Regions from separate parts of the Massilia sp. LXY-5 genome, predicted to be linked through region 3. Evidence: predicted binding sites of a transcription regulator. Region 3 holds the regulator's gene; each other region holds the start of a gene.
The links. The regulator HrcA, encoded in region 3, represses chaperone genes, less so after heat shock. The targets are predictions, from matches to a motif close to TTAGCACTCNNNNNNNNNGAGTGCTAA.

Region 1: rpoH (RNA polymerase sigma factor RpoH) is a predicted target of HrcA. The motif match lies at 2,301-2,327, and genes of this name have one in related genera.
Region 2: groES (co-chaperone GroES) is a predicted target of HrcA. The motif match lies at 7,989-8,015, and genes of this name have one in related genera.

The regions. Positions count from the first base shown of each region.
Region 1 is NZ_JBNNEH010000003.1:264,116-274,361, reverse strand. It holds gene ftsY (signal recognition particle-docking protein FtsY) at 1-349, shown strand, start outside; gene ACI48I_RS10265 (cell division ATP-binding protein FtsE) at 356-1,030, shown strand; gene ftsX (permease-like cell division protein FtsX) at 1,027-1,947, shown strand; gene rpoH (RNA polymerase sigma factor RpoH) at 2,461-3,354, shown strand; gene ACI48I_RS10250 (NAD(P)/FAD-dependent oxidoreductase) at 3,569-4,825, opposite strand; gene ACI48I_RS10245 (quinoprotein relay system zinc metallohydrolase 2) at 4,830-5,759, opposite strand; gene ACI48I_RS10240 (quinoprotein dehydrogenase-associated SoxYZ-like carrier) at 5,760-6,578, opposite strand; gene ACI48I_RS10235 (hypothetical protein) at 6,877-7,212, shown strand; gene ACI48I_RS10230 (extracellular catalytic domain type 2 short-chain-length polyhydroxyalkanoate depolymerase) at 7,299-8,513, opposite strand; gene ACI48I_RS10225 (IS1595 family transposase) at 8,621-9,577, opposite strand; gene pstS (phosphate ABC transporter substrate-binding protein PstS) at 9,731-10,246, opposite strand, start outside.
Region 2 is NZ_JBNNEH010000001.1:671,888-682,133, forward strand. It holds gene ACI48I_RS02910 (POT-type proton-dependent oligopeptide transporter) at 1-444, opposite strand, end outside; gene ACI48I_RS02915 (alpha-glucosidase) at 686-2,314, shown strand; gene ACI48I_RS02920 (glucokinase) at 2,314-4,164, shown strand; gene ACI48I_RS02925 (hypothetical protein) at 4,357-4,818, opposite strand; gene ACI48I_RS02930 (YfeK family protein) at 4,961-5,338, shown strand; gene ACI48I_RS02935 (UPF0158 family protein) at 5,416-5,835, opposite strand; gene groL (chaperonin GroEL) at 5,928-7,574, opposite strand; gene groES (co-chaperone GroES) at 7,610-7,900, opposite strand; gene ACI48I_RS02950 (hypothetical protein) at 8,398-8,673, shown strand; gene ACI48I_RS02955 (cell division protein ZapA) at 8,670-8,981, shown strand; RNA gene ssrS (6S RNA) at 9,028-9,209, shown strand; gene ACI48I_RS02965 (EVE domain-containing protein) at 9,297-9,764, shown strand; gene ACI48I_RS02970 (metalloregulator ArsR/SmtB family transcription factor) at 9,830-10,144, shown strand; gene ACI48I_RS02975 (hypothetical protein) at 10,141-10,246, shown strand, end outside.
Region 3 is NZ_JBNNEH010000001.1:74,704-84,949, reverse strand. It holds gene ACI48I_RS00355 (LPS-assembly lipoprotein LptE) at 1-140, opposite strand, end outside; gene leuS (leucine--tRNA ligase) at 144-2,789, opposite strand; gene ACI48I_RS00345 (hypothetical protein) at 3,085-3,855, opposite strand; gene ACI48I_RS00340 (transglycosylase domain-containing protein) at 3,992-4,675, opposite strand; gene ACI48I_RS00335 (YdcF family protein) at 4,672-5,289, opposite strand; gene ACI48I_RS00330 (barstar family protein) at 5,304-5,630, opposite strand; gene dapB (4-hydroxy-tetrahydrodipicolinate reductase) at 5,634-6,443, opposite strand; gene ACI48I_RS00320 (outer membrane protein assembly factor BamE) at 6,451-7,098, opposite strand; gene fur (ferric iron uptake transcriptional regulator) at 7,176-7,610, shown strand; gene hrcA (heat-inducible transcriptional repressor HrcA) at 7,656-8,678, opposite strand; gene ACI48I_RS00305 (HAD family hydrolase) at 8,763-9,479, opposite strand; gene ACI48I_RS00300 (hypothetical protein) at 9,698-10,246, shown strand, end outside.

The DNA.
Region 1 (10,246 bases), on a different contig from region 3:
GATGGTCGATACAGCCGGCCGCCTGCCGACCCAGCTGCACCTGATGGAAGAACTGAAAAAGATCAAGCGCGTGATCGGCAAGGGCATGGATGGCGCCCCCCACGAAACCGTGCTCGTCATCGACGGCAATACCGGCCAGAACGCGCTGGCGCAGGTGAAGGCTTTTGATGACGCGCTGCAGCTGACCGGCCTCGTGATCACCAAGCTCGACGGCACGGCCAAGGGCGGCGTGCTGGCCGCGATCGCGCGCACGCGTCCGGTGCCGGTGTACTTCATCGGCGTCGGCGAGAAGCTGGACGACCTGCAGCCTTTCAATGCAGAAGAGTTCGTCGAAGCGCTGCTCGGATAAATGCAGATGATCGAATTCCACTCCGTTTCGAAGCAATATTCCGCCGATGCCACCGCCCTGCGCGAGGTATCCCTGAACATCGACAAGGGCGAACTGGTCTACCTGGCCGGCCCGTCCGGCGCCGGCAAGTCGACCCTGATGAAGATGATCGCCGCCATCGAGCGTCCGAGCAGCGGCCGCGTGATCGTGTTCGGCCAGGACATCGGCAAGCTGGGCAAACCCGGCATCCCCTTCCTGCGCCGTAAACTCGGCCTGATCTTCCAGCACCAGCGCCTGCTGAACGACCGCAACATCCTCGCCAATACGATGCTGCCGCTGCTGGTCACCGGTGCCCCCAAGGCCGGGGCCGAGCAACGGGCCCGGGCCGCGCTCGACAAGGTCGGCCTGCTCGACCGTGCGAAAGCCCATCCGCTGGAACTGTCCGGCGGCGAACAGCAGCGCGTGGCGATTGCCCGTGCGATCGTCAACCGGCCGCAGATCATCCTGGCCGACGAACCGACGGCCAACCTCGACCGCGTGGCCGCCGACAAGGTGCTCGACGCCCTGCGCGCGTTTCATTCCGTCGGCGTGACCTGCCTGATTTCGACCCACGACGAGCAGGTGCTCGACGGCGCGGCGCGCGTGATTCGCCTGGAACATGGCCAACTCGTCCCGACTGACCGTGTTGGAGGTGCGGCATGAGCCCCTGGATCCGCCAGCACCAGTTCGCGCTCGGCGCGGCACTGTCCACCCTGCGCAAGGCGCCCGGCAGCTTCCTGTTCAACGTGCTCGTCGTCGCGGTGGCGCTGGCGCTGCCCTTCGCCGGCATCACCCTGCTCGACAACGTGCGTCCGATGTCGGAGCAGTTATCGGTCGATCCGGAAGTAAGCCTGTTCGTGAAACCGGGCGCGACGCGCGAGGAGGCGCAGGCGCTCGCACCCCGGCTGCGCCAGATCCTGCAAGGCAGCAAGGCCAGGATCGTGTTCGTGCCGCGCGAACAGGCGCTCGACGATTTGAAAGACCGCAGCGGCCTGTCCGCCGCCCTCGACACGCTGGGCGAGAATCCGCTGCCCGACAGCTATGTGATGAAACTCGAAGGTTTCAATAGCACCGTCGAGGCCGCGCGCATCGACGGCATCGTCGAGCAGATGGGCGCGCTGCCGCAGGTCGATACCGTGCAAGTCGATTCGGCCTGGGTGAAACGCCTGGCTGCCCTGCTCGGCATCCTGCGCCTGGCGCTGCTGTTGCTGGCGGTCACGCTGGGCGTGGTGGTGATTGCGGTCGTGTTCAACACGATCCGCCTGCAGGTCCTGACCCAGCGTGAGGAAATTGCCGTCTCGAAGCTGCTGGGCGCGACCGACAATTTCATCCATCGGCCTTTCTATTACACGGGCGCCCTGCTCGGGCTGTGCGCCGGCGCCGTGGCGCTGGGCGCGGTCGCGCTGGGCCTGCATCCGCTCAACAATGCCATCGCCGAGTTCGCGCGGCTGTATGCGTCGGAATTCCAGCTGGCGCCGCTCGGCGCGCTGGAAGTGGCGGGCTTGCTGGCCATCAGTGCCGGACTCGGCCTGGTCGGGGCCCTGCTGTCGGTGCAGCGCCACCTGGCGCGCATGCGCTGAGGCCGCGCAGGGAGACGGAAGCGGTATGGCCGGGCGATTCTGCCCGGGCCATATCGCCTGCCCATGTTGTGCCGCCCTGCAAATTTTCACGCCCCCATTTGTAGGTATTGACGCCGCCAGCGCGCCAGACATCTTCCCTTCTGAGCGCTGAACTTCTTCCTCGGTGCGCCAACTAACAGAAACCACGTGTCGCGGACCCGTAACCTGAGTCCTGACCGCAGCCGCATGTCCGGTACGTTTGAGCTATCTCAACAATAATGCAAGGCTTTGTTCTACAGTAAATCGTTCTATTTTCGTTTCCGCAAAGAAATACTTTGATGAAACTTAAACGCTCTTCCGATCCGGGGGCGTTGCTGGCACTCTCCCATGGGGAGTGCTAATATATGTTCTCAAGTGAAGGTAAACAAGATCTGAAACGCATCCGGCACAGGCTTGAAGATAAGCGTGCCATCAGTTTCCGGGATGTCCCGGGAACCTGATCGATGCAGCAAAGATTACTCTACGAGGAAAATGATGATGTCCGCACAATCCGCACTGGTTCCGACCAGCAGTCGTGCCTTGAACCTCGGTTTCACCGGCAATCTCGGCAATATCGACGCGTATATTTCCGCCGTCAACCGCCTGCCGATGCTGACCCACGAGGAAGAGGTTTCGCTGGCAAAGCGGCTGCGGGATGCGAATGATCTCGACGCCGCGCAAAAGCTGGTGCTGTCGCACCTGCGCCTGGTGGTGTCGATCGCGCGCGGCTACCTGGGCTATGGCCTGCCGCACGCCGACCTGATCCAGGAAGGCAATATCGGCCTGATGAAGGCCGTGAAGCGTTTCGACCCGAACCAGGGCGTACGCCTGGTGTCGTACGCGATGCACTGGATCAAGGCCGAGATGCACGAATACATCCTCAAAAACTGGCGCCTGGTGAAGGTCGCCACGACCAAGGCCCAGCGCAAGCTGTTCTTCAACCTGCGCAGCAACAAGGTGGGCCTGGACGCGATGACCCCGACCCAGGTCGACGACCTGGCGAAGATGCTCGACGTCAAGCGTGAGGAAGTGATCGAGATGGAAACCCGCCTCTCGGGCCGCGACATCGCCCTGGAAGCGCCGACCGACGACGAAGACGACAAGTTCTCGCCGATCGCCTACCTGTCCTCGGACCAGCAGGAACCGACCAAGGTGCTGGAAGCCGAGCAGGTCACGCGCCTGCAGTCCGAAGGCCTGGAAACGGCGCTGGGCAAGCTCGACCCGCGTTCGCGCCGCATCGTCGAAGCGCGCTGGCTGGCGAACGACGACGGCTCGGGTGCGACCCTGCACACGCTGGCCGAAGAGTTTGGCGTGTCGGCCGAGCGGATTCGCCAGATCGAGTCGGCGGCATTGAAGAAGATGAAAGGTGCGCTGGCGGCGTTTGTGTAAGCAGCCAGACATTGAAGGACACGGCGGCCCCGCGCGGGCCGCTTTTTTTTTGGCAAATTTGTTGGTCAATGTAACGGGCCGCATGGTTTCAAACGGTGAACGCGTGGGCAATGCCCACCCTACGTTACGCCACAGTTGATTGAACTTGCTGCGGACGGTGGTGCACCGTAGGGTGGGCATTGCCCACGCGTTACGGCGTTCGATCAACTGCGCCCTAACTCAGCACATCCGCCCAGATCTGCCGCGCCCAGGCATCGGCATCTCCCCCCTCCTGCGCAGATGCATGCTCGGACAGCACGCCGGCCCCCTCCGCCTGCATGCTCTTCTTCGCCGCGTCGTACCGGTACAAGGTCGAGATGTGCATTGCCTGCCTGTCGTCGATATAGCTGTAGCAGGTATTGGCAAAGGCCGGTGCCGCGTCTGGCGCCTGGCCCAGCATCAGGTCGACGACGGCACGCGCACAGATCTTCGCCTGGGCATTGGCCATATGCGCCGACTTGGGCAAGCCCGATTCGATCGCATCGCCAATGACGTGGACCCGGGGCAGTACCGTCGAGGCATAACTGAGAAAATCGACCTCGCACCAGCGCCCCTCGCTGTCCGCCAGGCCGGCCTCCTGGGCAAGTTTGCCCGCGCGCTGGGGTGGAATGATGTTCAGCACGGTGGACTTGACCGTATCGAACGCCGTCCTGACGGTCTTCGTCGCCACATCCACTCCCTGCAGCTCGCTGCCCGGCAGGTAGTCGATCAGGCCGGGATACAGGTCACGCCATGCCCGCTCGAACAGGGCCCGTTTCGAGGTGATGACGGGATTGGCGTCGAGCACCACGACCTTGGACCGGGGTTTGTGCGTCTTGAGGTAAAAGGCGACCTGGCAGGCGCGCTCATAGGGCGCGGGCGGACAACGATAAGGCTGTGGCGGCACCACGATCGTGAAGACGCCGCCGTTCGGCATGGCGATCAGCTGGCGCTGCAGATTGCGCGTCTGCGGTCCCGCTTTCCAGGCATGGGGAATCTGCTCCTGGGCGCCGGCGAGCGCGGGAAAGGCGTCGTAGATGAAATCGATCCCGGGGGCGAGGATCAGCCGGTCATACGACAGTTTTTTATCTGCCATGACGATGCGCGACTTGTCCGGGTCGATCGCCGTGACGCCGCCGCGCATGAATTTGACGCCATGGTGCTGCTGCAGCGCATCGTAGGCGAAGGTGAGTTGCTCCAGCGTTCGTTGGCCGGCCAGCACGCGGTTGCTGACCGGGCAAGAGACGAACTGCGCGTTCTGGTCCACGAGGATGACCTCGATGCGTCCGCCGCTCAATAGCCTGACGTACTTGGCCGCGGTCGCGCCGCCATAGCCGGCGCCGACCACCACGACACGGCCTGGTGAAGCGCTCCTGCGCTTGCCGGATGCCTGCGCCATGGCTGTCCATGCCGACCCTGCCAATGCCCATTCGAGAAGCTGGCGTCTGCGCATCGCCTCACTCCCATTCCAGGGAAGGATAGATCAGGTTGACATTACGCCGGTTGACGACGTCAAAAAGCTGCCAGCGCCCGCGCTCGGAGGCCGCCGCCGTCCCCATCGTCTCGGTCATGCCGGTGCCGTTTTTGATACTGGTACGTACGTCGCGCAGCAAAGTCGTCAGGTAGGCGCGCTGCCTGTCCAGGGCCTGGTGCTTGTCGCGTGTGACGGGGCCATGTCCCGGAATGGTCGCGACGGCCGGCAGCCTTTCCAGTGCATCCATCGCAGAGAGCCAGCCCTTGATGTCGCCATCGACGGCGGGCGTGCGCTCGATGAACAGCAGATCGCCCGTCCACAGGGTGCCGCTCGCGGCATCGAACACGGTCAGGTCGTTGTTGGTATGCGCACCCGGCCAAGCCCGGAGTTCGAGCTTGCGCCGGCCCAGGTCGAGGCTCAGGCGGTCCTGCACCGTCTCGTCCGGGGCGACCAGCCTGCTGTTGTCGGCCGCGCCGCCCAACTGTTTTTTCAGGTTGCGCACGTACATATCGCTGCGCAGGGCCATCGCCTGGGGCAGCATGGCATGGCCGATGAATCGGGGTTGCGCACCAGGCTTGTCGTCGATGAAAGCGGCGTTGCCGAATACGTGGTCAGGGTGCACATGCGTGTTGATCACATAGCGAATGGGCAGCCGGGTAATCGCGCGCAGCGCTTCCTTCAGGGCCATGCCGACCGCATACGAGCCGCCGGTATCGATGACCGCGACTGCGTCCGTGCCGACCACGAAGCCGATGTTGGCGATATCGCCGTCGTAACCGTCGTCGACGTCCTTGTGCTGCCCGATGTGCACGTACATGCCCGGCGCAACCTGCTCGAGACGCAGCGGCGCGGCGTCGGCATGCGCAGTATGCGCGGCTGCCAGCACGACCAGCGCGCGGACCAGGCGCCGCACCTAGCCTCCGACGTCCAGCGACTGGCGGAAGGTGGCGCCCCGATTGTCCTGCAGGACGACTTGCAAGGTGCCGGGCTTGTCGGCGAAGAAGCCAAACTGGATCGAAGGATTCTCGCTGATGCCGATATTGGTGTCGGCCATCAGCACCGGCTTGCCGTTGTACGTGACGTCGACCTTGTTGATGAAAAAGGCGGGCCGGAATCCATGCGTGACCAGGTCGCGCTGCAAACCGGTGTACATCGGGTGCCTGATCAGCAGCCTTGCCTGGTTGACCTCGCCTCCCTTGAAAGGCCCGTCCAGCGCCATCTTCATTTGCCCCGCCGCGGCGACCGCTGCCGCATCGCCGCTGGGCGCCGGACCGGCGCAACCGCCCGAGGCTTTCACGGTCACTGCATTCACATAGTAACGGCCATCGCTCGACTCCGCCACGACGTGCACCGGGGAATCGGATTCGAAGCGGATCCTGGTCGCGATTTCTGCTTTTCCACTCTGCGGAAGAAAGTGGAAAACCGCCGTCAGGGGCACCGGGTTTTCGTCGACCAGCACCGTGACCGACTTGATGTACTGCTGTGCCGTCATCGGATGATCGATGCTGAAGGCGAACGGGACCTGGTCGCCGCTGGCCGCGCGCGCCGGCGCAGTCAGACGGATGAAAGGCGCCGCTTCCAGTTTCTTCCCGGGGAAGAGAGACTGTTGCAGCGAGGCCCAGGCGGCATTCGCCTCTTGTGCCGGCGCTGGTAACGGAGACGCCGACCAGGCCAATATCGCCAGGCTGAAGACCCAGGAAGAGCAGCGGCTGCCCTGTAGACGGTTTTTCATCAAATCAACCTTTATCCATGAAGGATGCACGTTTCATTGCCGAACTTGGCGCCCTGTTCTTCCCTGGAGCGATGTAATGACTATAACGCAGGAAGGCCGTAAAGCCCATCGTGTTCCATGCGGCGCGCTGCGGCGTGTTAGGAAGCAGTCCTGCGTCGGCTCCGCGGGCACGAGCGTTCGAGCCAAAGCCACTAATGTAAGCAATTGTTAAGTCTGTCAACAAGCTGGTCAGCTGCGTCGTTAATGGTCGGTAGGATGTGACCATGCACTACCAAACAACCAACCGAGGAGCTGCACCATGAAAAAAATTACCGCTACCCTGATCGCGAGCCTGTTTGCCACCGTTGCCGTCGCACAGACGCCAGCGACGCCTGCAACCTCGGCAACCCCAGCCGCGCAAGCGAGCACGGACACCACCACGCCGAAAGCAGCGTTCGTGGATAACAAGGATCTGAAGGCCAGCACGCAAACCAACGGCAAGCTGGTCAAGAAGGTCAGCAAGGCCGATGCCAAGGCGGCGGCAAAAGCCGACAAGGACGCCAAGGCGGCAGCGAAAGCCGAGGGCAAGGGCGCCGTCAAGGCGGACGCCGATACCCACGGCGCGCATGTTTCCGAAACCGCCAAGACCAAGTAATCGTTTTGGACACATGAAAAACACCCGCGAAGATCGCGGGTTTTTTTATGCCCCTTGCGATAGCGGCAGCGGGCGTATCCAGGACCCTAGGGCCGGCCGGTCACACGCTGCACCATCGCGTAGAGCACGGACATCTGCAAGCCGCTCGTGAGCGCATAGTTCGGATCGTATTGGTTGGCGTAGCCCCACCAGTCAAAGCATGCCTTCGGATTCGTGGGGCCGGGCGCACTCGACGCAATGGTGTCGGGATACAGGACCACGAGTCGGTTCGTATCGGCCCACTCGTTAATGCCGGCCTCGGTGACCCAGCGGTTTCCGATAAGCGACTCCGCTTGCAGGCAGCCATGCATGGCAAGGACGAATCCGCAGGTTTTCCCTTGCGTGCAGGTTTTAGGGACAAAAATCTTCCCGGTCGAGCTCATCGAGACGTTCGGCGACGCCCCGAACTCGGTTTGGTCGAATGTCGACAAGGTCCCCGTCAGCTTTCCGTTATTACGTGGGCTCAAAGGACCGAGGAACATCGTCAGCCAGGTTTTCACCGAATCGTACACGGCGCCATTGACGGTGCAGTTCACCATGTAGGGGCTCCCGAGCGTGCCGCAGGGGAGCTCGCCGTTTGGAGATTCCCAGCCGTGAGCGGCGGGGAAGGCATTATCGAAGCGGACATTCGCACCGTAATGCTGGTATTCGGAATTGAGGTCGGCCATCTCGCGCGGGTTGACGACAGTGTCCTGCGTGCCGGACCAGAGGTAGACAGGCTGGCCTTTGAGATTGGAAGAGGGGTCGATGGTGCCGAGGCTCGACTGCGCATCCAGGTAGGCTATTGAGGCCGCAAGCGTGCTGTTGTACGATGCCTGATTGGTCGGGAGCGTCTGGCCGCCACAATTTGCCAACGCGCCCGCAGCGCCCTCGAGCCCCGCGCACCAGTACACGCCGCCCGCGTAGATGGCTGCGCCCTTGAAGGTCGACGAGTGGGCAACGTGCATCTGCACTGCCGCGAAACCGCCCGACGAAATCCCGGCGACGAAGATTTTCGCTGGGTCAATCTGGTAGCGCGGGAGTTTCACGACGGCAGTCGTGACCGCTGCGGGGTCCGCTGCGACGCTCGTGGACACGGCCAGTGTTGTCGGCCCCGAAGATGCTTGCGGCGCCGTGGCGTCGCCTCCGCATCCAGTCACGGCAAGCGCAAGAACAGCTTGCAAGGCCAGGCGTAACTTCAACGCATTTGCACTCATTGTCGCCTCCTCCACCAATCGGAAAACGGACCAGGCTTCCTCCGCCGCGACCTCGTCTTCACGCATGGGCAATATTGTCGTGTTTGCTCGATTATATCGAGCGTCCACGCAGGGGGCGCGCGTTAGGCCTGGCGCCAGCTCGCCCGGCACGAATAAAAAAGGCGCTGTTCGCGTTAAGCGTGGAATATGCCGATTGCCGCTCGCAGCAAGGCCTCCGGCGTCTTGACACGGGCGCCGTCGAGCGCCCAGCGCCAGCCGAGATAGTTGCCGAGGTAACGGCTGGCAACCCCGCGAAACGGCTGCAGCCAGCCGCGCAGGCGGCTGTGATAGGCATTCACATTCTGGACGTGGATCGCGCCGCGCACCCGGATTCCCGCCTGCAAGTTCACCGCTTCATGGGTGATACCGGCTTCGCGTGCGAAATGCCGGTAGGCCGAATGGGCGTCCGTCACCAGCAACACGTCCGGCTCCAGGCGCACTTTCAAATGTTCGTGCAATTGCGCCCGCGTAACAGGCCCCTTGCCCGGGACCCAGTCGAGCGTCTGGCCGGTCCGGTCGCGTGCGACCAGGATGCACATCTGCTCGTTCGAAATGCCGCGTTTTGTCGCCTTTCCGCCGCGCTTGCGTGGAGGCCGATCGAGCGAGCGGGACCCTTTGTGTGATTCGAGCACATACATCTCGTCGGCCTCGGCGATCCCGGCCAGGCGCTGGGGTCGGTCGTTTTGAGTGAGCGCGAGAAAACGGTGGCGCCAGCGAAAGCTGGTGGCGCGGGCAACGCCGAGCTGGGCGGCGCTGCGCCGGATGCTGTGCGAGTCGAGCATGCCGCCCAGGTAATCGAGCCAGCGCCCTTTGTGGCGCAGGCGCGCCAGCGGCGTGCCGGTGAGCGCATTGCAGGTGCGGCCGCAAGCGCGGCAACGAAAGCGCTGCAGCCCGTTGGCGCGGCCGTGCTTGTGGAAGCGATTCAAGCCGCAACCGGGACAGGCAAGTTGCGGCGCGCTCGCCTGCTCGATGACGTCCACCGTCCGATCGCGCTTGACCGTTGGCAGCAGCAGGCCGAGCAAACGTTCGCGCTGGCGCCGGGTCAGCGCGGCCAGGTTCTTCAGGAAGTGCTCGAACTTGCGTGCTTGCATGCGAACCTCCTCTCAGGTGAAGTCTCATTTGGACCTCAGCCGTTCAAGAAGATTCCACACTCAACGCGAACAGCGCCATAAAAAAAACGGCGGTCCCTGTGAAGACCGCCGCCAACCTACCGGTAACGCTACGCGGGCCTGCGCCCGCTTGCATCAATAAATCGCCGCGCCCGACGCATCCTTCAGCTGCGCCTTCCAGGCGCCCTGCACCAGCTTGACGACCGATGCCGGCATCGGCACGTAGTCCAGCTCGGCTGCGGCGGCGCTGCCGTTCTTGTAGGCGTAGTCGAAGAACTTGACGACCTCTTTACCCTTGGCCGCGTCCGCCTGTGCACGGTGCATCAGGATGTAGGACACGCCGGTGATCGGCCAGCTGCTCTTGCCGGCAGTGTCGGTCAGGACCACGGCGAAGCCCGGGGTCTTGGTCCACTCGGCGCTGGCGGCGGCGGCCTTGAAGTGCTCGTCGTCCGGCTGCAGGAACTGGCCGTCCTTGTTCTTGAGCTGGGTGTGCGACAGCTTGTTCTTCTTGGCGTAGGCCCACTCGACATAGCCGATCGCACCCTTGATGCGCTGCACGTTGGCGGCGACGCCTTCGTTGCCCTTGCCGCCGACGCCGGTGGCCCATTTCACGGCCGTGCCGGCGCCGATTTTCGACTGGAATTCCGGGTT
Region 2 (10,246 bases), 600 kb from region 3:
TTTTCCCTTGTTGGTCTGGTCGAACTGGTCGCCCACAAACGATGCGACCAGCGGCTTGATGCCGCCCGAGCCGAGCGCGATCAGGCCCAGGCCGAGGTAGAAGCCCTTGACGTTGTCCTCGAAAATGGCAAGGCAGGCGTGGCCCGCGACGTAGACGAGGCTGAGCCAGAACACGGTGTTGTACTTGCCGAAGAAGCGGTCGGCCAGCCAGCCGCCCAGCAGCGGGAAGAAGTAGACGCCGATGACGAAGGTGTGGAACACGTGCTTGGCTTCGCCCGTGCGCTCGGACTCCGGCAAGAAGAGCAGCAGGGTCGAAATCAGGAAGGGCGTGAGGATGTTGCGCATCCCGTAGAACGAGAAACGCTCGCAACCTTCGTTGGCGATGATGTAGGGGATCTGGCGGGGCATGCGTCCGCTGGTGGCGGTCGTCGTCGGCTGGCTCATGGCGCATCCTGAAATGGACAAGACGCGATCCTATGACGCCGTTGGGGTCTTTGCAACTAAAAAAATCAGCTCATCCAGAGGCTTCGTAGTTTTGCTACTTCATCCCAAAGCAGTACCGCTGGTATTTTTATTTAAGTCTTTGAATACAAAGGAAATATGCATGAAAAATGCAGCTGGGTGCGGATTGTAAAATTGAAAAAGCTGCTGTATATTGCGTAAAAACCACCAACCGGACCTCGTCATGACCCAGACCTCCACGCACAACAATGACTGGTGGCGCGAAGCCATCATCTACCAGGTGTACCCGCGCAGCTACCTCGACACGAACGGCGACGGCGTGGGCGACATCCCCGGCATCACCGCGAAGCTCGACTACATCGCGAGCCTGGGCGTGAACATCGTCTGGCTGTCCCCTTACTTCAAGTCGCCGATGAAGGACTTCGGTTACGACATCTCCGACTACTGCGACGTCGATCCGCTGTTCGGCACCCTGGCCGACTTCGACGCGATGGTCGCCAAGGCGCATTCGCTCGGCCTGAAAATCATGATCGACCAGGTGATGGCGCACACGGCCGATGCGCACCCGTGGTTCGCCGAGAGCCGCTCCAGCCGCGACAACCCGAAGGCCGACTGGTATGTCTGGGCCGACGCTGCCCCGGACGGCAACCCGCCGAACAACTGGATGTCGGTCTTCGGCGGCTCCGCCTGGCAGTGGGACACGCGCCGCAAGCAGTACTACATGCACAACTTCCTGGTCAGCCAGCCGCAATTGAACTTCCATAACCCGGACGTGCAGAAGGCCCACCTGGACGCGCTGCGCTTCTGGCTCGAGCGCGGCGTCGACGGCGTGCGCATGGACGCCTGCAACTACCACTTCCACGACACCCAGCTGCGCAGCAACCCGCCGGCGACCACCCGCGACACGGCCTCGGTCACCGACGTCAACCCCTACGGCATGCAGTCCCACATCTACGACAAGACGCGTCCGGAAAACATCGCCTTCCTGCAGCAGATCCGCGCGCTGCTGAACGAATACAGCGCCGTCTCGATCGGCGAAGTCGGTGCCGACGACGCCCTGGCCTGCATGGCCGAGTACACGGCCGACGGCGACAAGCTGCACATGGCCTACAGTTTCAACCTGCTCACGCCGCAGTTCACGGCCGCGCACATCCGCACCCAGGTCGAGGAATTCGAAGCGCGCGTCAAAGGCGGCTGGGCGTCCTGGTCGGTCGGTAACCACGATGCGATCCGCGTCGTCACGCGCTGGCGCGGCGAGGATGCGCCAGCGGCGTTCGCGGCGATGGTGCTGGCGATGCAGCTGTCCCTGAAAGGCACGCCTTGCCTGTACCAGGGCGACGAACTGGCGCTGCCGGAAGCGGACGTGCCGTATGAACTGCTGCAGGACCCGTACGGCATCACATTCTGGCCGGAATTCAAGGGCCGCGACGGCTGCCGCACCCCGATGCCGTGGACGAATGCCGCGCCCAACGCCGGCTTCACCACCGGCACGCCCTGGCTGCCGGTCGCGGTGCCGCATCTTGCCGCGTCCGTGTCGCAGCAGGAGTTCGACTCCGCATCGGCCTTGAACGCGGCACGCCGCATCATTCACTGGCGCCAGAAGCTGCCGCAGCTGACGCGCGGCGACATCTCCTTCTTCGATGCGCCGGAGCCGGTGCTGGCGCTGCGGCGCACCCTGGACGGTGAAGCGACCGTGCTGGCCGCCTTCAACCTGTCGAACGTGCCGGTAACGATAGCCTGGCCGGAGACGGCGGGCGCTCACGACCTGGAAGGCCACGGCCTGCCGGGCGAAGCGGCAAACGGCCGCGTCACGCTGCCGGCTTACGGCGCCTGGTTCGGTACGCTCGCCTGATGGGCAACGCGCCCGACGCCGAGAAGTTCGAGCGCACCGCGTTCGCCGACGGCCCGCGCCTGCTGGCCGATATCGGCGCCACGCACGCGCGCTTCGCACTGCAGACGGCGCCCGGCACCTTCCGCCATGTGGCCGTGTTGAAGTGCGAGGAGTTCGACGGTGTCGATTCGCTGGTGCGCTTCTACCTGCGCGACCACCTCGACCTGAACCTGCAGCACGCCGCCTTTGCGGTGGCCAATCCCGTCAACGGCGACCAGGTACGCATGACGAACCGCGCCTGGGAATTCTCGACCGAGGCGGTGCGGCGCGAGCTGGGCCTGTCGACGCTGCTGGTGGTGAACGATTTCACGGCGCTGGCGATGGCCATTCCCGTGCTGCTGCCTGCCGACCTGCTGCAGGTCGGCGGCGGCAAGCCGGCGGCGAATGCCGTCATCGGCGTGCTGGGGCCGGGAACGGGCCTCGGCGTCTCGGGCCTGATTCCCACGAGCGACGGCTTCGTCACCCTGGGCAGCGAAGGCGGCCACGTGAACTTCGCGCCCGGCGACGAGCGCGAGTTCGCGATCCTGCGGCACGCCTGGCGCGCCTGGCAGCACGTGTCGAACGAGCGCCTGATTTCCGGGCCCGGCATGGAATTGATCCACGAGGCGCTGGCCTTGCGCAATGGCGTGCAGGCCCCAGGCCGTACGGCCGCCGACATCCTGGCCGCGGGCCTGGATGAAAACGATGCCCTGTGCATCGAGGTGCTGGAAGTCTTCTGCGGCATGCTGGGCGCCGCGGCGGCGAATCTCGCCGTGACCCTGGGCGCCTTCGGCGGCATTTTTATTGGCGGCGGCATCGTGCCGCGCATGGGGGAGTGGTTCGCACGCTCTCCCTTCCGCGCGCGCTTCGAGGCCAAGGGACGCTTCTCGCACTACCTGGCCGACATTCCCACCTATGTCATCACGACGCCGAATCCCGCCTTCCACGGGGTCGCGACCATCCTCTCCGAACACCTGCGCGGACGCAGCGGCGCCAACACGCTGATGGACCGCATCAAGGGGCTGCGCCACGAACTCACGCCCGCCGAGCAGCGCGTGGCGACGCTCGTGCTCGAGCAGCCGCGCCTGGTGCTGAACGAACCGATCGCGGATATCGCGCGCGGTGCGGAAGTCTCGCAGCCGACCGTGATCCGCTTCTGCCGCTCGCTCGGCTTCCTCGGCCTGGCCGATTTCAAACTGAAGTTCGCGAGCAGCCTGACCGGTGCGATCCCGGTGCGCCACAGCCAGGTGAGGAACAGCGACAGCACGCATGACCTGTCGGCGAAGGTGATCGACAACACCGTGTCGGCGATTTTGAAATTCCGCGACGGGCTCGACGTGCACACGCTGGACCGTGCGATCGAGCTGGTGAGCCGCGCACGCCGGGTCGAGTTCTACGCGCTGGGCAATGCGCGCGTGGTGGCGCTCGACGGCCAGCATAAATTCTTCCGCTTCCGGATTCCGACCGCGCTGTATGGCGACTCGCACCTGTTCGCGCTGGCGGCGGATCTGCTCGGGCCGGGCGACGTGGTGATCGCGATCTCGAATTCGGGGCGCTTGCCGGAGCTGCTGCAGGCGGTCGACATCGCCCGTTCGCGCGGCGCCGACGTCATCGCCATCGGCAACAGCCAGTCGCCGCTCGCACGCAAGGCCAGCGTGTGCCTGGCGGTCGATCACGCCGAGGACAGCACGGTGTTCCTGTCGATGATTTCGCGGATCCTGCAGCTGCTGTTCATCGACATCATGGCGGTGGGCTTGTCGGTCGATGCGCACAATGGGCGAGAAGGCGATGTGGAGCAGCGCAGGCTCTTGATTTCACACCTGGACAGTTGAGTAACGTAGGGTGGGCACTTGTGCCCACGCGGTCTGACATGTGCGTCGATGCGGCTTCAACACCATCGCTCACGCGCGCGAAAAGATGTCGGTACTCGTGTCGACTGCTTCATCGTTCGACCGCGTGGGCTCAAGAGCCCACCCTGCGTTACGCGTCCGTTAACGATGTTGTCGATTGCGCGTAGCGCAACTTCATTCCGCCGATTTGGTCTCCACCCGCCGAATCCCGCGCCGCCACTCGTCGAGCGACACCACCGTATCGTTCGCCGTGTCGTCCACCAGAATCTGCTCGCCCGTTTTCGCCACCAGAAAACTCTCGCGCCGCTGCACCTTGTCCGCACGGTTCTCGACAAAACTCAGCTGCCAGTACGACGTGCCGTTGATGACGCGCGGTGTCGGGTCGTCTTCGATCACGGCCCCGTGCGCCTTGCCGCGCGAGCGCTTTTCGATGTCCTGCGACCAGGCCTTCACTTCCGGCAGCGCCAGCAGTGCGGCCATCGCCTGTTCGCGCGTGACGGCCGGTTCGGCCTTCTGCTGCACGATGGGCTTGGCCGGCTGCGGCGGCGCGGCCGGCGGCTGCCTGTCCTTGCAGCCGGCGAGCAGGGCCGCGGCCAGCAGGGAGAAACTCAGCAACTGTGCGCCGCGTGAAATCATGATGGAACCTCGTGGAAAACGTGCGGCCATACTAGCCGATGTGTAGATGCCGGGCAATCTCGGCATGCCGGCCTGACGGACGCTTCCCGGTGTGGGGTGCTAGACTCGTCGCATGTTCGTTTGCCACCCCGGAGGAAACACGATGACCGTATTTCGATTTGCGGGCGCCATGCTGCTGGTCGCCACCCTGCACGGCGCGGCGCTTGCGGCGCCGGAACCGAAGGCGCAGGCCGAGATTGCGCACCTGCTCGACTACGTGGCGACGCCGGGCTGCCAGTTCAACCGCAACGGCAGCTGGCACGACGGGTCGGAGGCGCGTGCGCATCTGCAGAAGAAGTACGACTACCTCGTCAAGCGCGACCTGGTCACGAACGCGGAGTCGTTCATCGAGCGTGGAGCGACGCAGAGCAGCATGAGCGGCAAGCCGTATCTCGTGAAGTGCGGGGGAGGGAAGGCGGTGGCCAGCGCGGTGTATATGAAGGAGGAGTTGAAGCGGTTTCGGGGGAAGGCGAGCCAGTAAATCGTGCGCCGGTCCCGGGCAGTGTTTTCACGCGAACGGTTTGCAGCCGCACATGCGTGGGCATGCCCACGCGGATGCTAGCCCAACTGCAAACCGTTCTCCTCGCACCACCCCGCCAGCACCGCCCGCGTCTGCGCCTCGCGGAAGTCATGCCAGCGCTCCGTCAGGCCACGCTCCTCGACCAGTTCGCTGAAATGGCGATACGCATCCGAACGCTTGAACATCTGGCGTACGCGATCGGCATCGTCAGCCATCGCTGCGTCGGCGAAATCGAACACCAGTTCCAGCCCGAGATCGAGCTCGCTCATGTGTGGCACGGAAATGTAGCGCTCCGAGGTATCGATATCGTCCGGCAGGGACGCCAGTTCCCCATCGACCATCTCCGAGCGGATGTGCACCTGGCCCGTATCGAGGGATACCCAGGCTTTGTCCGGGGTTCCCGGCTCCGACACAATCAATACCGCATCCTCGAGGTCTTCCGCATTCACGACAGGCATCGCAATCTCCCAAAAGTAAAAGCCCGCAAGGCGCGAACCGTGCGGGCTTTTCAAACTGCAGCAGGGCGCCGGCGAACCGGCGCCCAAGGACATTACATCATGCCGTCCATACCGCCCATGCCGCCCATACCACCCATGCCGCCCATGCCGCCGGCTGGCTTGTCTTCAGCCAGTTCCGACACCATGCAGTCGGTGGTCAGCATCAGGCCGGCGATCGACGCTGCGTTTTGCAGTGCCGAGCGGGTGACCTTGGCTGGGTCCAGCACGCCCATTTCGACCATGTCGCCGTAGGTGCCGTTGGCGGCGTTGTAGCCGTAGTTGCCGGTGCCGCCCAGCACTGCCGAGACGACGACCGATGCTTCTTCGCCTGCGTTCTGGACGATCATGCGCAGCGGCTCTTCCATTGCGCGCAGGACGATCTTGATGCCGGCTTCCTGGTCAGGGTTGTCGCCCTTGACTTGCAGGTTGGCGCGGGCACGCAGCAGGGCGACGCCGCCGCCTGGCACGATGCCTTCTTCAACGGCTGCGCGGGTGGCGTGCAGCGCGTCTTCCACGCGTGCTTTCTTTTCCTTCATTTCGACTTCGGTGGCAGCGCCGACCTTGATCACGGCAACGCCGCCGGCCAGCTTGGCCACGCGCTCTTGCAGCTTTTCGCGATCGTAGTCCGAGGTCGCTTCTTCGATCTGGACGCGGACCATCTTGACGCGCGCTTCGATGTTTTCAGCCGAACCTGCACCGTCGATGATGATGGTGTTTTCCTTGCCGACTTCGATACGCTTGGCCTGGCCGAGTTCAGCCAGCGTGACCTTTTCCAGGGTCAGGCCGACTTCTTCCGCGATCACCTGGCCGCCGGTCAGGACAGCGATGTCTTCCAGCATGGCCTTGCGACGGTCGCCGAAGCCAGGCGCCTTGACGGCAACGGTCTTCAGGATGCCGCGGATGTTGTTGACGACCAGGGTCGCCAGCGCTTCGCCTTCGATGTCTTCGGCGACGATCACCAGCGGACGGCCGGCCTTTGCAACTTGCTCCAGTACCGGCAGCAGGTCACGGATGTTCGAGATCTTCTTGTCGCACAGCAGAACGAACGGATTGTCGTGGATGGCGACTTGCTTGTCCGGGTTGTTAATGAAGTAAGGCGACAGGTAGCCGCGGTCGAACTGCATGCCTTCGACGATGTCGAGTTCGTCGTTCAGCGACTTGCCGTCTTCGACGGTGATGACGCCTTCTTTGCCGACTTTTTCCATCGCTTCAGCGATGCGCTCGCCGATCGAGTAGTCCGAGTTGGCCGAGATCGCGCCGACCTGGGCGATTTCTTTCGAGGTGGTGCATGGCTTGGAGATCTTGGCCAGCTCTTCGACGGTGGCAGCAACTGCCTTGTCGATGCCGCGCTTCAGGTCCATCGGGTTCATGCCGGCGGCAACGAACTTCATGCCTTCGCGGACGATGGCTTGTGCCAGCACGGTCGCGGTGGTGGTGCCGTCGCCGGCGTTGTCGCTGGTCTTCGAAGCGACTTCCTTGACCATCTGCGCGCCCATGTTCATGAGCTTGTCTTTGAGTTCGATCTCTTTCGCGACCGAGACGCCGTCCTTGGTGACGGTCGGGGCGCCGAACGAGCGGTCCAGCACGACGTTGCGGCCTTTAGGACCCAGGGTGACCTTGACTGCATTGGCGAGGATGTTGACGCCTTCAACCATCTTGGCGCGCGCTGCGTCGCCGAAAATTACTTCTTTAGCTGCCATTTTTTATTTCTCCGAGAGATATTCTGAGGGGAGGATTACTTGACCAGCACGGCCATGATGTCTTCTTCGCGCATCACCAGCAGTTCCTGGCCGTCGACCTTGACGGTCTGGCCCGAGTACTTGCCGAACAGGACGCGGTCGCCAACCTGGACTTCCAGTGCACGCAGCGTGCCGTTGTCCTGGACTTTGCCATTGCCGACGGCGAGGATCTCGCCCTGGTCCGGCTTCTCGGCGGCTGCATCAGGGATGATCAGGCCGGAGGCAGTCTTGGTTTCCTGGTCGAGACGCTTCACGATAACGCGATCGTGCAGAGGGCGAAGGTTCATGCAAAACTCCTTTATTCAGTGGTTTGGACTAGCTTTGTTTGCGTTGTTTGCCGCGTCGCATACTGCGCCGCAGCTTTGAAAGAGGTTGTTAGCACTCTCATCTAACGAGTGCTAATTATAGGGACGACATCAGGGTATTTCAAGCGGCGATGTTGCAAAATAAATTGCAAGAGCTTGTTTTGCCTCAACTGCCGGGATGACGCGGCAGCTTGCTGGGCCGTGGCCGGCGCAGGTACGGAGCGGAGAGACTAGCACCGATGCCAAGACGGCTGACGCACTGTTGGTGGGGAATTGATCGGTGTCAAACGAGGGGATGGAAGGCGATAAGGACTGCGCTTCCGGATATGCAGGCGCAGCGCTGCTACCGAAATGCAGCCAGATAAGCCTTGCCGCGCGCGGCTACCCGCCGCGACGCTATACACTATGGTCCCCGCCGGGCAGGGCGCAGGCTGTGCTCTCCTGTTGACTGTCTAACCAGAACAGACCTATAGTTACGAATGATTTCCGAATTCCAAGACCTATCCGACAAAATCGAGCGGCTCGCCGAGCTGGTCGTGTCGCTGCGCAGCGAGAATGCGCAACTGCGCCAGACCAACCTGTTACTGAACGAAGTGAACATGGCGCTCGTCGAACGCCTTGTCGAGGTCCAGCACAAGGTCGAAGCCGTGATCGAGCAATTGCCTGCGCCGGAAGAAGCGGAAGACGCGGAAGGTAGCGCGGAAGAGAGCGCGGCAGACGCCGCCGAACCCCTGGATGCCGAGGCTGCCCGATGATTTACCTGGATGTGACGATCATGGGCCAGCCTTACCGCCTGGCCTGCAAGGAAGGCGAACAGGCGACGCTGCGCGATGCCGTGCGCTATCTCGACGGCAAGATGACCGCGCTGCGCGATTCGGGCAAGGTCAAGGGCAACGACCGCATCGCGGTCATGGCCGCGCTCAGCGTGGCCGCGGAATTCCTCTCGGTGAAGTCGCCGCAGGGACCGCTGTCGGACATGACGATGCTCGAAGTGAAACAAAAACTCGAAGCGATGCACAAGGTCCTCGACCACACCCTGGCGCCGCAGGAAAATTTGTCCTGACCGGGCAAATTCGTTTGACATGACGGTTCAAGCGAGTAAACTGCGAGGCACCCTGCGGTGTTCGAGATTGCCATATATTCCTTGAACCATTTACATGCATAGGTTGCGGGATAGTGTTTGATGGGCGTGAGCGTCGCTAGTTCGACGAACCCGAAATTGAACTGACTGTGACCACCTTGAGCCATCAGGTTCGGGATGCCGGCAAAAAACGGCACAGGCGGGGCTACATTCCATGAAGCGGTTGCGAGCAAAAGCACGCAGCCGCTTTTTTACGCGCGCAGGTTTTATCGGCCTGCTTTTTTTTCAGGAGATCCGATGCGCTACTGGTTGATGAAATCCGAGCCCGATGAAGTCAGTTTCGACGACGTTCTCGCCGCACCGGGCCAGACCGTCGCCTGGTTCGGCGTAAGAAACTATCAGGCCCGCAATTTCATGCGCGACGCCATGCAAATCGGCGACGGCATCCTGTTTTATCACTCCAGTTGCGCCGTTCCCGGTGTCGCGGGAATAGCGGAAGTGGCGAGCGGCCCTTATCCCGACGCTACCCAATTCGACAGTGCCGGCAAATACTTCGACCCGAAAGCGACACAGGCGCAGCCGCGCTGGATATCGGTCGACGTCCAGGCGAAAGAAAAGGGGCGCTATTTGACGCTGGCCGAGATGCGCGCCATGCCCGTATTGGAAGACATGGTCCTGCTGCAGAAAGGCAGCCGCCTTTCCATTTCGCCGGTGACGAGCGGGCAGTGGAATGCGATCCTGGAATTCATGCGCACGAAAGATTGAGGAGCTTGCGGTTCGGTGCGCGAAAGCGCTTGCAATAGTTCGATGGTTAGCTAATAATCGATTCCATGAGCACCGTATTCAAAGCCCTCTCCGATCCGACCCGCCGCAAGGTGTTGCAGCTGCTGCAGGCCGGGCCCATCGGTGCGGGAGAATTGGCGGCGATGTTCGACGTTTCCAAGCCGACCATGTCGGCGCACTTCGCCGTGCTCGTCAACGCCGGCCTGATCGAGGCCGACAAGCAGGGGCGCACGGTTACGTACCGCTTGAAGCTGTCGGTGCTGGAAGAGGCCTTGCTTGCCTTTGCCCAGACGTTTGGATTGCAGGTCACGCGGCCGCAACCCGGCCATCTCGATGTCGGATCGAACGAGGAGAAGTCATGAAAAGCACTTTCCCGCTGGGCCGTGCCTTGCTTGGTGCGGTAATGATCGTCGGCGCGTGCGCAGCCCTGAAATGGGCCGCGCCGGAACACTTGTCGCTCGAGT
Region 3 (10,246 bases):
CCGAAGGCCAGGTAGATGCTCGAAAACGGCATGTTGTACGCGCCGTCCGAACCGCGCAGGTGGAAGCCGCAGGCGGACAGCGTCGTGACCAGCAGCAGCGCCGCACAGGCGCGCGCAAAGTAGGAGGTGTGAGCGCGCATGTCTTAGACCACGATGTTGACGAGTTTGCCGGGCACGACGATGACCTTCTTCGGCGTGCCTTCGATGAACTTCTGGACCGCCTCGGAGCTGAGTGCCGCCGCTTCGATCGCCGCCTTGTCGGCGTCCTTGGCCACCTTCACCGAGCCGCGCAGCTTGCCGTTCACCTGGATCATCATCTCGATCTCGGATTGCTCGAGCGCTTGCGCGTCGACTTGCGGCCACTGCACGTTCAGGATGTCGCCATGGACGCCGGCATAACCCAGGTCCTGCCACAGCGCGTGGGTGATATGCGGCGCGACCGGGTTCAGCAAACGCAGGAAGATCGAGAAGCCTTCGGCAATGACCGCGTCGGATGCCGCACCGTCGGCCAGCTTTGCCGACTCCAGGGTGTTGAGCATCTTCATGCAGGCCGAGACGACCGTGTTGTACTGGATGCGCTTCAAATCGTAGTCGGCCTGCTGCAGGACCTTGTGCACTTCGCGGCGCAGGGTCTTCTGGGCATCGTCGAAGCCCGCAGTCGATTCGCCCGCGGCCAGCGCGGCGGCAATGCGCTCGCGCTGTGCGTAGCCATAGGCCCAGACGCGGCGCAGGAAGCGGCTGGCGCCTTCGACGCCGCTGTTCGACCACTCCAGGGTCTGCTCAGGCGGCGAGGCGAACATCGTGAACAGGCGCGCGGTGTCGGCGCCGTACTGCTCGATCTGCGCCTGCGGGTCGATGCCGTTGTTCTTCGACTTCGACATCTTCTCGGTGCCGCCGATGGTGACCGGCTGGCCGTCGGCCTTCAGCACCGCGTTCTGCGGACGGCCCTTGTCGTCAAAGGTCAGTTCGACGTCGGCCGGGTTGTACCAGGTCTTCTTGCCCGAGGCGTCTTCGCGATAATAGGTCTCGTTCAGGACCATGCCCTGGGTGAGCAGGTTGACGAAGGGTTCGTCGAATTTCACCAGGCCGAAGTCGCGCATGACCTTGGTCCAGAAGCGCGCGTACAGCAGGTGCATGACGGCGTGCTCGATGCCGCCGATGTACTGGTCCATCGGCATCCAGTAATCGTTGCGGGCGTCGACCATGGCATCGTTCGAGCCCGGCGAGGTATAGCGCATGTAGTACCAGGACGAATCGATGAAGGTGTCCATCGTGTCGGTCTCGCGGCGCGCCGGCTTGCCGCATTTCGGGCAGGAGCAGGCGAGGAAGGCTTCGTCCTTGTTCAGCGGGTTGCCGGTGCCGTCCGGGACCAGGTGCTCGGGCAGCACGACCGGCAGGTCGGCTTCCGGCACCGGCACCGTGCCGCACTCAAGGCAGTGGATCATCGGGATCGGCGTGCCCCAGTAGCGCTGGCGCGAGATGCCCCAGTCGCGCAGGCGGAAGGTGACCTTCTTGTCGCCCAGCCCCTGGGCGGCGAGGTCGCCCGACACCGCATTCACGGCCGCCGTGTAATCGAGGCCGTCATATTTGCCCGAGTTGATGGTACGGCCGTGTTCCTTGTCGCCGTACCACTCCTGCCATGCATCCAGCGAATATTCCTGGCCTTCGACTTCGACCACCTGCTTGATCGGTAAATCGTATTTTTTGGCGAATTCGAAATCGCGCTCGTCGTGGCCCGGCACGCCCATCACGGCGCCGTCGCCGTAGGTGATCAGGACGTAGTTGCCGACCCAGACCGGCACCTGCTCGCCCGAGACCGGGTGGGTGACGAAGAGACCCGTCGGCATGCCCTTCTTTTCCATCGTCGCCATGTCGGCTTCGATCACGGAACCGAGCTTGCATTCGGCGATGAAGGCGGCCAGCTCCGGATTGTTCCTTGCCGCGTGCTGGGCCAGTGCGTGCTCCGGCGCCACGGCGCAGAAGGTCACGCCCATGATGGTGTCGGCGCGGGTCGTGAAGACGTAGAGTTTACCTTCGTTGATCAGTTCGCCGGCGTCGTCCATGATCACGTGCGGGAAGGCGAAGCGCACGCCGACCGACTTGCCGATCCAGTTGGTCTGCATGGTGCGCACGCGCTCCGGCCAGCCCGGCAGCTTGTTGTCGACGAAGTCGAGCAGCTCGTCGGCGTAATCGGTGATGCGCACGTAGTACATCGGGATTTCGCGCTTTTCGATCGGCGCGCCCGAACGCCAGCCCTTGCCGTCGACGACCTGCTCGTTGGCGAGCACGGTCTGGTCGACCGGGTCCCAGTTCACGGTACCGGTCTTCTGGTAGATGATCCCCTTTTCGAGCATTTTGAGGAACATCCACTGGTTCCACTTGTAGTACTCGGGTTTGCAGGCGGTCATCTCGCGCGACCAGTCGATGGCCAGGCCCATCGATTCCATCTGCCCGCGCATGTGCGCGATGTTCGAATAGGTCCACTCGGCCGGCGGCACATTGTTCGCCATCGCCGCGTTCTCGGCCGGCATGCCGAAGGCATCCCAACCCATCGGCATCAGCACGTTGTAGCCGTTCATCCGCAGGTAGCGGTACATCACGTCGTTGATCGTATAGTTGCGCACATGGCCCATGTGCAGCTTGCCGGATGGGTAAGGCAGCATCGAACAGGCGTAGTACTTGCCTTTCGGGAAACGTGGGTCGTTCTCGACGGCCTTATAGGCATCGATCGACTTCCAGTACGCCTGCGCGGCCTGTTCAACTTCGGCGGGACTATATTTATCTTGCATGATGTTCTGCGGACGGAATTGGAGAGGGTGGAGCAGAACATTATACTGTTTCATCTTGCACTGCGGCGAAGCAGCGCGGGATGGCGCGATGAGCGCGTCTGCGGCCTCATTCGTAGGGTGGGCACTCCGTGCCCACGCGGATCACGTCAACCGCTTGAAGCACAGGCAATAGCCCCTGTGCGCCTGAAATCGCATGCACGCACCCATCGGGCTGTTGCCTGCCTGTTGCCGGCATGTCGAATCCGCGTGGGCACGGGGTGCCCACCCTACGGACGAGGCAGCGGACCAATGTTCGTCAAGCCCCTGCCCTGGGCCCGAGCTGCGCCTGCAGCTCCGCGACATCGATGCGCTTGGCCATCTTGTGCTTGAGCTGGCCAAGCTCGGCGACGATGGCTTCGAGCTCGTGCTGCGTCGGTTTCAGGGGCCGCAGGGCCCGGGCCAGTACCGGCAGCACGGCGCGGCGCACGAAGCGCGGGCGCGAGGCGACCGCCTGCCAGACGATGGCAGCCAGGCCGACGGCGAGGCAGGACAGGGCCAGGTTGCCGCCGTCCGTCGACGGCGCGATCAGCTGGACCAGCCCCGGCCCGAAAAGCGTCAGGGCGATGGCGCCCGCAATGGCCAGGCCGATGCCGATGTCCATATGGGTGCGGGCGAAGCGCTGGTCCACCTTGGCGGACATCAGGAGGAAGGGGCCGCGGATCAGCGCCTGGCGGTCGTCCGCCGACAGCGCTGCCGGGTTGAAGCGCACCTGCTCCTCGAGCGCCAGCCTGGCCGCGAACACCTGCTCGAGCTGGGGGAAGGTTGCGCGGATCAGCTCGGGCAGCGGCGCCAGGCGCTGCGCGATCGCCGCGTGGTCGGCTGGTTCCGCCTGCAGCGCCGTGCCGCATTCCTGGCAGGTGCGCTCGTAACCGACCAGTTCGCCGGAACCGAAGCTGACGTAATACAGGTGGCCGGCCGAGCCGACGCGCCGGATCTCGAACGGCTTCGGTCCGCGGCAGATCGGACAGAAGTGGGCAACATAGCCGAGCCTGCGATAAACGGGTTTCTTTCCCCAGACGATGAACATGCTGCCCTCCCGAAAATGGACGGTGCCGCTACCCGGAAAAGACGATGCGGCCTGATGATCGAGAGTTTCTCACAGGCCAATTATTATTTCTACAAAGAAATATATAGCTGTTGCTTGGATGCCGCAATGGCGCCGCTCAGGGGGCGCAATGCGCGTAGTTGGTGTCGAGCCAGCCGTCCGGCTTGCAGCGCCCTGCCAGCACTGCTTTTACCCGCGCCAGGCGGCGTTCGTAGGCCTGGCGGTTGCGCAGCGGATGGAGTTCGTTCGGCGCCTTGATCAGGGCAACCAGGCGCGCCATCTCGTCGTCGTCGAGCGCGGCCAGCGGCTTGCCGATATACGCTTGCGCGCCCTGCTCCAGGCCGCGCAGCTGGCGCCCCTCATGCCGCCCCATGTAGACGCCGCCGGCATACAGGTCGAGCTGGCGCGCTTTGGAGGCGCTGGCGTCGAGCACCAGCGCCATCGTGTCGCGGCCGAGGTCGACCTTGCGGCAACAGTCGAACACGGCGCGGTAGACGCGTTGCAGCACGCCTTTCGGACCGTCGAGCGGTGGGCCATATAAAAACAGGTCGCGTGCGACGGCGGACGAGATGGTCGCCACGCCCTGGCCGTCGGCCAGGCTCAGGCCGCGGTGGGAAAAGAAGGTCGGGTCCTCGATCCGCAGCAGGATGGCGAGCTGGCTTTGCGACAGCTGCGGCGCCGTGTTGGCGGATTGATGCGCCAGCAGCGTGTCGACCGAGGCCGCCGCCCACCAGGCGACGATGGCAAGGTAGACCAGCAGCAGTGCGGCGAGCGCCAGCAGCGCCCTGGCGAGGCGCCTCATGCGCCGGCGCCCAGCACGGGGTAAGGCGGATGCCCGTCCAGTTCGCGCAAAAAATCCTGCTCGAGGTAAGCCGGGATCTTGTGGAATTCGGCCAGCACGCGGGCGCGGAATTCGGCGTGCTCGTGCCAGCGTTCGGCCGGCAGGCCAAAATAATTGATGGCGCAGGCGGAGACGGATACGCCCGGCCAGTGGCGCGCCAGCGTCATCAGGTAGCGCCGCATCGCGCACACCTTGCCGATCACGAGCAGGCTGTCGACCCGTGCCAGGTCGATCGTTTCAGCGGCCTTGCGCCGGCCGAGGATCACGTTCTCGCCGGTGTTGGTCGCTGCGCATTCGAGGATCAGGATCGAGGCCGGCATGCCCAGTTCGACCAGCCGTGCGCCGATGACCAGCGCTTCCGGCGTTTCCTGTCCCGCCGTGGCGCCGCCCGAGACCAGCAGCCGCTCGAACATCCCGCGCTGCCAGAGTAGGTAGGTCTCGCGGCAGAAGGCCTCGACGCCGTGGCGCGTGCCGAACAGGAAGCCGAGCTTCGCCGGCCGCAGCGGCAGGATCGGCATGACATAGCGGGCGATCGACTGCAGGTCGGCCGCGGTCAGGTCGGAGGGAGACGCCACGCCGGGGCGGACTGCTAACGAAGTACCAGTTCGAGCGCCGGCTTCTCGCCGTAGTCCTCGTAGCGCTCGTTGATGCCGCCGACGCAGAACACGATCTCGTCGATCAGGTCCGGCAGGCGCGAACGCAGGGCGCCGCTGTCGGTGATGACGATTTCGAGCACCTCGTCCGGCTGCAGGCGGAACTTGGTCATGTTCTCGTCGTCGCGCAGGTAGCTCAGGCAATCGACCCAGGTGTCGATGGTGTCGCCGGTCGCCGTATGAAAGTCGAACGCGCGCCGGCTCTCGGCCAGGAAAGTCGCTTCGTTGACGATTGCGGCGCCGTTCAGTTCTGCCACTGCCATGGCTTACCCTTTCAGGGACAAGACGTCCTGCATGTCGTACAGCCCGTTCGCCTTGTCGGCGATGAAGCGCGCGCCGCGCAGGGCGCCATGGGCATAGGTCACGCGGCTGCTCGATTTATGGGTGATCTCGATGCGCTCGCCGGTGCCCGCGAACAACACCGTATGGTCGCCGACAATGTCGCCGCCGCGCACGGTGGCAAAGCCGATCGTCGACGGATCGCGCTCGCCGGTCACGCCTTCGCGCCCGTACACCGCGCATTCCTTCAGGTCACGCCCGAGGGCATCGGCGATCACTTCTCCCATTTTCAGGGCGGTGCCGGACGGCGCGTCGACCTTGTGGCGGTGGTGCGCCTCGATGATCTCGATGTCGTAGCCTTCGTTAAAACTTTTGGCGGCCAGCTCCAGCAGTTTCAGGGTCACGTTCACGCCCACGCTCATGTTCGGCGCGAAGACGACGGCGATTTTTTCGGCGGCGGCGGCGATCGCGGCCTTCCCGGCCTCGTCGAAGCCGGTGGTGCCGATCACGATTTTTACATTGTTCGCGGCGCAGAAGGCCAGGTGCCCGAGCGTGCCTTCGGGACGCGTGAAATCGATCAGGCAGTCCGCATCGGCCAGCGCGCGCGCCAGGTCGGACTCGATCACGACGCCGGTCAGCTGGCCCGAGAAGGCGCCGGCGTCATGGCCGATGAAGGGAGAACCCGCGACGTCGAGGGCGCCGGCGAGGACGGTGTCGGGAGCGGCGGCGATCGCCTCGATCAGCATGCGGCCCATGCGCCCACTGGCGCCGGCGACCGCGATTTTCAGTTGCGTCATGGCTGTCTTACGGTGTGGTCGTGGAAGTGGCGGGCGTGGCGTTCGTTGCTGGCGCGACCGGACGGGAGGCGGCGGCATTTTCCGCTTTTTTCGCTTCCTTGACGACGTTCTTGGCCGGGCCGGCGATGCGGTCGATGTATTCGCGCTCGGTCGGCAGGTTGCCGCCCTCGAAACGTTCGACCACGTCACCCTTGAAATACACGGTGACGCGGCTGGTGGTCAGCTCGCCGTTGCCGCGTGCGAGATAAAACGGATAGTCCCAGCGGTCGGCATGGAACATGTCCATCAACAGGGGCGTGCCGAGCAGGAAGCGCACCTGCTCGCGGGTCTGGCCCACTTTCAGCTGGTCCAGCATTTCCTGCGAGACGAAGTTGCCTTGCTGGATGTCCGGGCGGTAAGGCGAGAAGATCCACAGGAATTTCTGCAGCCGCGTGCCTTCGGTCGTTTGCGCACCGGCATTCGCCAGCGAAGCCGATTTGCCGGCATCGGAGGCCATGGCAGCCGGGGAGGTGTTCACCGGCGCGGCCGGCTTGGTCTGGTTGCGCCACGAGGCGCAGCCGGACAGGACCAGCGTACAGGCAAGGCCGGCGGCAAGCGCAGCCCGGGCATGGGAACGATGCACTACACGATAAACAACGGCATCAAAGACGCGCATAAGTAACCTCAAAACGTAAGCGGGAGCTTCCAAAACGCTATATCATAAAGCACTCCGCCTATCTACGAGTAACAAACATGAGTAACAGTCCCACCGACCTGAAGGCGAGCGGCCTGAAGGCCACTTTGCCGCGCCTGAAAATCCTGGAAATTTTCCAGAACAGTGAAGTGCGGCACCTGACGGCGGAAGACGTCTATAAAATCCTGCTGGCCGAGAACATGGACGTGGGCCTGGCAACCGTCTACCGCGTGCTGACCCAGTTCGAGCAGGCCGGCCTGCTCAACCGCAATCACTTCGAAACCGGCAAGGCGATCTACGAACTGAATGCCGGTTCGCACCACGACCACCTGGTCTGCCTCGATTGCGGCCATGTGGAGGAATTCTTCGACGAAGAAATCGAATCGCGCCAGAACAAGATCGCCAGCGAGCGCGGTTTCAAAATCGCCGAGCACGCGCTGGCGATCTACGGCAATTGCATCAAGCCGGCCTGCCCGCACCGCGGCGGCAGCTGAGCGCGGCCGAACCGCAATGAACAACGGCGCCGATGGCGCCGTTTTTCATGAGCTGCTCAAGGCATTCGACAGCAGTTTCGCCGTGATGTCGACAATCGGAATCACGCGCTCATACGCCATCCGCGTCGGGCCGATGACGCCGAGCGTGCCGACGATCTTGCCGTTCACCTCATACGGCGCGGTGACCACGCTCATCTCGTCCATCGGCACCAGCTTCGATTCGCCGCCGATAAAAATCTGCACGCCGCCCGCCTTGCTCGACATGTCGAGCAATTGCATCAGGCCGGTCTTCTGCTCGAACATCTCGAACATCTGGCGCAGGGAGCTCATGTTCGAAGAGAGGTCGGAGACCGACAGCAAATTGCGCTCGCCCGAGATCACCATCTCTTCGCTGCCCTCGGCCATCGCCTCGCTGCCCGCCTCCACTGCCGTCTGCATCAGGCCGCCGATGTCTTCCTGCAGCCGGCGCAATTCGCCCGTCAGGCGCAGGCGTACTTCGTCGAAGGTGAGGCCGGCGAAGTTCTGGTTCAGGTAATTGGCCGACTGGATCAGCTGCGCCGGCGTGTAGTCGACTTCGGTGAGCAGCAGGCGGTTCTGGACGTCGCCGCGCGGATCGACGATCACGAGCAGGATGCGCTTTTCGGACAGGCGCAAAAATTCGATCTGCTGGAACACCGACTCGCGGCGCGGGCTCTGGACGACGCCGGCGAACTGCGTCAGCGAGGACAGCATCTGCGCCGCGTTGGCGATGATCTTTTGCGGCTGCTGGACGGACAAGCGCATGCGCTCGGCGTCGACGCCGTGCTGGCCGTCCAGGTGCTGCACCGTCAGCAGGGTGTCGACGAACAGGCGGTAGCCGCGCGGCGTCGGCACCCGGCCGGCCGAGGTGTGGGGGCTGGCGACATAGCCCATCTCCTCGAGGTCGGCCATGATGTTGCGGATCGTGGCCGGCGACAGGTCGAGGCCGGAAATTTTCGAGAGCGCACGCGACCCGACCGGCTGGCCGTCGGCAATGTAGCGCTCGACGAGGGCTTTCAGCAGGGTTTGGGCTCGGGGTTCAAGTTGCATGGGGAGTGGTGGCGCGCAGAATGGTTGCACGGCTATTATGCACCTTGCAGCCTGCGGTGTGGGAACTCAGCGCGCCGCCTGGCGCTAACTGTGCTCGCGTTTCAGCCAGTCGATGAGGCCATCCATGTTCGACACGATGGCATCGGGCTGCACGCCCTCTTCCAGGTGCCTGCGGCTGGCGGTGCGGTTCATCCAGACCGCGCGCAGCCCGGCGCGCTGCGCGCCCTGCACGTCGAGTAACAAATCGTCGCCGACGTGCACGGCGTCCTGCGGCGCCACCCCGAGCGCTTCGCAGGCGGCATGGAAGATCGCCGCATCGGGCTTGGCGCGGCCGAAACCGGGCGCCGAGACCGAGGCGTGGAAATGGTGGCTCAAGCCGATCGTCTGCAGGTCGGCATTGCCGTTCGTGACCGACCCGATCAGGACGCGCCCCTTCAGGCGCAGCAGGCCGGGCAGCACGTCGTCGTAGGGAATCACGGCGTTGCGGGCAGCGAAGAATTCGGTCATCGCCAGCTCGACCTTGTCGGCATCCTCGCCGGCCTGTTCGAAGGCGGCAATCAGGCCGGCGCGCCGCAGCGCGCCCAGGTCGAGCTGGAATTCGGGGCGGCGCGCCAGCAGTTCGAGCCGGGCCTGGCGCAGGCTGTCGATGGTAAACCGTTCGGCCACGCGCGGCGCGTTGCTGGCCAGCCACGCGAACAGGGTCTGCTCGGCCTGCACGATGACGGGGGCGATCGGCCACAGCGTATCGTCGAGGTCGAACAGGATGGCTTTGGGCCAGGGGCGGCGGTAGGAAGGCTTCATCGGCGGCGGTCGTGTATGGAGGCCAAGCATAGCGAGGCCAGCGGCGAAATGCAAACGCGCCGCCGGTGCGCCCACCCTTGCAGCGTGCTGTTACAGCTTGATACGAAGCCGAATGAGCCCGAGGCTTGTCAAATGCACTAAAATGATGGGCAAACTTCTGCCATGCGACTGGGTGCCTCGGGTTGCGCGCCTTGTCCCTCCCCTTTTTTGGAGAAATTATGATTCGTTCCCCCCTGCGTGCCGGCCTTGCGCTGGCCTGCGCGCTGAGCCTGTCCGCCTGCGGTGGCAGCAGCGGCAATCTGTATGTCGGCGGCAGCGTCGTTGGCAACACCAAGGCGGGTCTGCTTCTGACGAACAACGACGGTCCGCGCCTGGAAGTTCCTGCCGGCGCGACCAGTTTCGTGTTCAAGGAGCTGGTCGAAACCGATTCCACGTACAACGTGAAGGTCGTCGCCTCGCCCCCGAATACGAAGCCGTCGACGCCGGGCGGCACCGATGGCTGCAAGGTGGTCCAGGGGACCGGTACCGGCAAGGCGGTCTTCAACGTCTCGACCGTGCGCATCGTCTGCACCCTGCAGACCTATCCGCTGACGGCCCGCATCACCGGCCCGCACCCGGGCACCCTGGAACTCGTCAATGGCGCGGACCGCAAGGTGGTTGCGCCGACCGATGCGACCGTCCAGATGACGGAGATTGCCGAAGACGCCGTGTACGGCCTGGCCGTGCTGAAATCGGAAGGCCAGACCTGCACCATCGCGAACGGCTCC